2 regions of the Pseudoalteromonas sp. OF5H-5 genome follow, and region 2 is predicted to be linked to the other one. Evidence: predicted binding sites of a transcription regulator. Region 2 holds the regulator's gene; the other holds the start of a gene.
The links. Region 2 encodes sigma-54, which starts transcription at its own class of promoters, with help from an activator protein. Its sites were predicted from a motif close to GTTGGCACGNNNNTNGNNT; they were not measured.
Positions count from the first base shown of each region.

Region 1 (3,174 bases), on a different contig from region 2:
AACCACGCTTTCACAACTTGTGATGAGAGTTCTGGTTCGTTAGCAACTAAGGCACGTACTGCTTTGAGTAAGTCCTCGTCGCCATGTAAGTCTGGCAATTGTAATCTACCGTCAGAAGAGAAGCCAACCGCAGACTCATCGAATTCGTTATTTAGCATATCGAGTGTACTGTCACCTAAATCTACACCACTGGTCAACGCATCTTCATCAAAATCTTCAAGCGTATCATCTGGGTAAATTAGACGCTTAAGCATAGGTCTTACTACCGCTAAGATTAGCACAATGATCACTAAGGTACCTGCTGCAAGACGGATTGTCTTTTGGAACCAATCTTGCTCCCAAAGTGGTATCTCTTGCATTTCAGTGAGATCTTCACGCACGAATGGCACAGTCACTACCTCTAGTGCATCACCTCGCTGCATATCAAAGCCCACACCACCTTGTAGCAAACGACGGATGTTATTTAGCTCTTCTTGCGTACGCGGCGCCATTGCCATGTTACCTTCAGCATCAGGTTTTGCGAGGTAGTCAACGGCCACACTCACACTGATCCGGCGAATAACACCTGTTTGCTGACGTTTATGGCTAATAGTGGTGTCTAATTCATAGTTACGGGTTGCTTCTTTTTGATTACTGCTTGGTGTTGCACTTTGACCATTGCCGCCTTGCCCAGCAACCTCTGGGATATTTGAGTTCACTGGAGGCTGATTAGTCAGCGCACCCGGAATACCGACAGCTAAACCACCAATATTATTTTCTTCATACGTTGTTTCGCTGCGAACCGCAGGTAAATCTGGGTTATAACGTTTTTGCGTTTCTTCAACTGCGCTGAAGTCCATCGTTAAGTCGACCTGCGCGGTAAAGTTACCAAGACCTACAGTTGGGATCAGGATGCTATCAATTTTTTCTAGATATTCTTGTTCACGCTTACGTTCGATTTCATACTCTTTTCTCGAGCGCGCAGCTAAAGAGTCTTGAGAACCAGAGTTGAGTAGACGACCGTTTTGATCGGTGACAGTCACGCGTGAAGGCTCTAGGCCTTGTACCGCTGATGCCACAATGTCTACGATTGAATCAACTTCTTCGCCGCCAAGCGTTTTGCCACGTTTAAGGGTAATAACTACGGTTGCAGAGGGCTTTTTCTCGCGACGTGCAAAGACGTTTTCTTTTGGAATTGCAAGTAACACTTTTGCACGATTTACGTCTTGTAACTCTTCAATTGTTCTCGCAAGTTGTTGCTCACGGCTATGTTTTAAGCGCTCTCTTTCAAGACGTTGGCTAACACCAAAACCCATATCTTGCATCAGAATATCAGTGCCAGAACTCGGAGACTGGGTAAAACCGTCACGCGCCATGCGTAGTTTTATGTCTTGATAGTCCGACTCAGCGACTAAAATGATATTACCATCTAATTGGTATTCAATTTTCTGTTGGTCTAAAAAGTCTAACGTTTCGACGAGTTCTTCTGTTGGGTATTTACCAAGTGGGCGCATATCTGGTTGGCGCGCCCAAATGATAATAAAGATTGCGATTGCTAAACAAATAGCAAGGGCAATAACCAGAGTAACCTGGCGCAACATATCAACACCGCTTAGCGCACTGAAGTAGCCTGATTTTTGCTCTTGTTGCTCATCCGATCCGCTGTCATTATTCAGCGCTGCATCGGAAAGCGTAAGATCTGTTGATTGATTAGTAGCCACGATTACTCTCCACAGTCACTCAATTAAACTGGCATGCTCATGATTTCTTTATAGGCCTCAACAAGTTTATTACGAACTTGCACTGTTGCCTCAAAAGCGACCGACGATTTTTGTTTCGCTATCATGGCTTCTGCTAGAGAAACGCTTCTGTCACCCATTTCAACAGCGGTGACTTTTTGTTTCGCTTCTTGTTGTAAGCCATGAACCGTATTAAGTGCGTCTGAGAGTAAATCGCCAAACTGAGCCGACGAAGATGCCGCCGTCTTAACCGGCTGCACTGATGGCTGTGTGTTTCTCGTCGCTTCTGCAGCCATTGCCTGCATTTCTTGAAATAGCGCTGATGATTGTACTTTCATGATGCTTTACTCAAAATAACTCTTAGTTACCTGTAATAAAGCAGAAAACGTGCCAACTTAAAATCGTTAATTTTCAGTATGTTGAAATATTTTTAGCATGTCGAAAAATTGGCAGTGCATAGAAGTGAAAACTAGGCGCCTAAGATCTGCTGATCTTTATAGGCACCTAATTAAATTCGAATTAACAGATAAAGCTTAACCTGAGGTTTGGATAAGCAATGAGCTAACTCATTGTTTTTAAGCTCAGCTAACTTAGGTTAAGCGGGTAGTGCAATCCCTAAATCTCGCATTTTTGCCAGCTTATAGCGAAGTGTGCGAGGACTCATACCTAACACCTCCGCCACCTCTTTACGTTTACCATTAAACTTTGCTAGCGTATCTAAAATAATTTGGTGTTCTTTATCCTGTAACTCATCTTTATAGCTAATGATTTCATCCTCACCTTGAGAGCGCTCCATTAAAGCTGATGCTTCATGATTTACAAGTGGTGCAGACTCAATCAAAGCCATCGGTGAGAAATTTTCGATAAAAATATCATCTTCTTGAATTTCATTACCTTGGAACAAAATCAGGGCACGTTGAATAACGTTGTCTAGCTCTCTTACGTTTCCAGGCCAACTGTGTGAACTGAGCTTGCGCTTTGCACCGCTGCTTAATATAGGTGTTGGCTTGCCTGCTTTTTGCGTATGTCTTACCAACAAATGCTCGGCTAACACTGCGATATCACCCGCTCTGTCCTTCAGTGGCAACCACTCTAGTGGGAAAACATTGAGGCGATAATATAAATCTTCTCTAAATACCCCATCCTCCACCGCTTCTTTTAAATCGCGGTTACTGGTTGCCAACACTCTGACGTCCAGTGAAATGGTTTTTCTGCTACCTAAACGCTCTACCTCGCGCTCTTGTAACACGCGAAGTAATTTTGCTTGTAATCCCAAATCCATCTCTGTGATCTCATCAAGCAAAATCGTTCCCTTTTGTGCTTGCTCAAATTTTCCAGGACACGCCTGAATGGCACCTGTAAATGCCCCCTTTTCGTAACCAAACAGGGTCGCTTCGAGCATATTTTCTGGGATTGCAGCGCAGTTAATTGCGATAAAGGGCTCATCTGCTCTGTC
Region 1 is NZ_JAKGBF010000008.1:161,343-164,516, forward strand. It holds gene fliF (flagellar basal-body MS-ring/collar protein FliF) at 1-1,703, opposite strand, end outside; gene fliE (flagellar hook-basal body complex protein FliE) at 1,724-2,056, opposite strand; gene L1271_RS13580 (sigma-54-dependent transcriptional regulator) at 2,314-3,174, opposite strand, start outside.
Region 1: the regulator sigma-54 is predicted to act here: its motif matches at 2,095-2,113, upstream of fliE (flagellar hook-basal body complex protein FliE).

Region 2 (3,174 bases):
TGATGGCGATTTTAGAAACTCGAAAAGACTTATCTAAAGTTGAAAGAGAAGCTGAACTAAACGAGTTACTGGATGAGTTTAATATTCAACACATTCGCGACTCACAGGGCATGGCATTGTCGGGAGGCGAAAGAAGACGAGTCGAAATTGCTCGTGCTTTAGCCGCAAACCCTAAGTTTATCCTGTTAGATGAACCTTTTGCTGGTGTTGATCCTATTTCGGTGTTAGATATAAAGACAATCATAGAGCACCTAAAAAACCGTGGTATCGGTGTGCTTATCACCGATCATAACGTTAGAGAAACACTGGACGTATGTGAAAAGGCCTACATCGTTTCACATGGTGAGTTAATCGCTGCAGGCACGCCAGAACATGTTTTGGCAGATCAAACCGTAAGAGATGTCTACCTAGGCGAACAATTCAAGCTATAGTTAAGACGTAGTATTAATAACTGTTAAAAAGGATTGTTAGAGATACATGAGGCAATCATTACAGCTGCGCATGGGGCAGCAACTTACAATGACTCCGCAACTGCAACAAGCCATTCGCTTGCTGCAGCTTAGTACATTGGATCTGCAACAAGAAATACAAGAAGCATTAGACAGCAATCCATTGTTGGAAGTGGAAGAAGGTGATAATACTGACGGCGAAAACGCTGACCAACACAGCCAAGAAAAGAGCCGTGCTGACGACAATCAAGATTCAGCCGATGAAACGCAGGTTAGTGACTATGAGATAGACTCAGATACCGCCATGAGCAAAGACACTGTGAGCGATGACCTTGCCATGGATGTCACTTGGGACGAGTATATGAGTGCAGCGCCTGCTGCAAGCTCAGGTCCACTTCCCGATGACGATAATGTTTATCAAGGGGAAACCTCTGAATCTCTCCACGATTATCTCATGTGGCAACTCGAACTGACACCATTTAGTCCAACAGATAGAGCTATTGCGATTGCGATTATTGAAGCGGTCGACCTGTCAGGCATTCTAACACTGTCTTGCGAAGACATTTTAGAAAGCATTAATGACGAGAATAGCGAAGAGCCTATTGAGCTAGATGAAGTCGAAGCCGTACTCAAACGCATTCAGCTTTTTGACCCTGTCGGTATCGCAGCGCGTAGTTTACAAGAATGCTTATGCATTCAGCTAAACCAATTCGCCCCAGATACCCCATGGATTGCCGAAACAAAAATGATCCTGACAGAGCATATCGACTTGCTTGCCAGCCGTGACTATCGAACTTTGGCTAAGAAAACGCGCCTTAAAGAAGCCGATCTCAAAGAGGTCATGACGTTAATACATAGCCTTAACCCAAAGCCTGCGGCAAGCATTATTCATGAAGAGCCTGAATATGTGATCCCTGACGTATCGGTGAAAAAAGTAAAAGGTCGTTGGGTCGTAGAGCTAAATCCTGATGCTATGCCTAAAATAAGAGTAAATGACCATTACGCTGCGATGTCTAGAACGGCGAAATCCAGTACGGATAGTCAGTTTATTCGCTCACATTTACAAGAAGCAAAGTGGTTTATTAAAAGCTTAGAAAGCCGAAATGATACTTTATTAAAAGTTACCAATTGCATTGTGCAACAACAACAGGCATTCTTTGAACATGGCCCCGAAGCAATGCGCCCTATGGTGCTAAATGATGTTGCTGAAATGGTTGAGATGCATGAGTCCACAATTTCCCGTGTGACAACACAAAAATACATGCATACACCTCGGGGAATATTTGAGCTGAAGTATTTCTTCTCTAGCCATGTAAGTACGGAAAATGGAGGTGAGTGCTCTTCTACAGCAATTAGAGCACTTATCAAAAAGCTGATAGCTGCAGAGAATACCGCGAAGCCATTGAGTGACAGCAAAATTGCAGATATCTTAGCTGAGCAAGGAATTAAGGTAGCGAGACGTACGATTGCAAAATATCGTGAATCCCTAGCCATTCCACCGTCAAATCAGCGTAAAAGCTTGATATAAGACGTAAAACCCAAGAAGGAAAAATGCTTATGCAACTAAATCTAACTGGTCGCCATGTAGAAATTACTGACTCATTAAGAGACTATGTCACCAACAAGTTTGCGAAGCTAGAAAGGCACTTTGATCATATCAATAATGTGCATGTGATCCTTGATGTCGAGAAACTAGTACAAAAAGCAGAAGCAACATTACACGTAAACGGCGGCGAGCTATTTGCATCAACAGAGCATCAAGATATGTATGCCGCAATTGATGGCCTTATCGACAAGCTAGATCGTCAAGTTATTAAACACAAAGAGAAGCTCACTCGACACTAAGATGAAATTAAGTGAATTAGTGAACAAGGACTGCAGTAAAGCTGCGGTCCTTTTTAATAGCAAAAAACGTATTTTAGAATACATCAGCGAACTGGCTCATAGCCAAATTCCAAATACCAGTCAGCATGCTATCTTGGACGCCTTAATGGCGCGAGAGAAATTAGGCAGCACAGGGATCGGTAAAGGCATTGCCATTCCCCATGGTCGACTTGAAGGTTTGGATAAAATCCTTGCTATGGTGCTTGTCAGCGAGCAAGGGATCCAGTTTGAAGCCATAGATAAGCAGCCTGTCGATATTTTTGTCGCGTTCATCGTACCTGAAGGTGATAATCAACAACACCTGAAGACCTTAGCGGCGATTGCTGATACACTCAAAGACAAGTCTTTTTGCAAAATGCTTAGGCAAGCAAAAAGTGATGATGAGTTATATGCAGTGATCCAAGGTGAACTTGATGAGTGATGAAGAAAAAGGACTCGAGCTTATCATTATCAGTGGCCGCTCAGGCTCTGGTAAATCTGTAGCGCTTCGAGTATTGGAAGACTTAGGCTACTATTGTGTGGATAACATTCCGGTCAATTTGCTGCCGTCTTTAGTCCGCAGTGTTTCGGACAATTATAATAAAATTGCAGTCAGTATTGATGTTAGAAACTTACCTAAAGAACAGGACGAGTTTAATGACATTCTTGAATACTTACCAGGCTTTGCCAAACCTACCCTGTTTTATTTAGACAGTGACGATCAAACCCTGATAAAGCGCTTCTCAGAAACACGCCGTTTGCACCCTCTTTCACTGCATAATCTTCCATTAGATGTTGCGATAAAGAAAGAACGGGAATTGTTAGACGTGCTGATCACTCGCGCCGATTTTCTCATTGATAC
Region 2 is NZ_JAKGBF010000002.1:43,332-46,505, reverse strand. It holds gene lptB (LPS export ABC transporter ATP-binding protein) at 1-431, shown strand, start outside; gene L1271_RS03070 (RNA polymerase factor sigma-54) at 478-1,977, shown strand; gene hpf (ribosome hibernation promoting factor) at 2,007-2,294, shown strand; gene ptsN (PTS IIA-like nitrogen regulatory protein PtsN) at 2,296-2,754, shown strand; gene rapZ (RNase adapter RapZ) at 2,747-3,174, shown strand, end outside.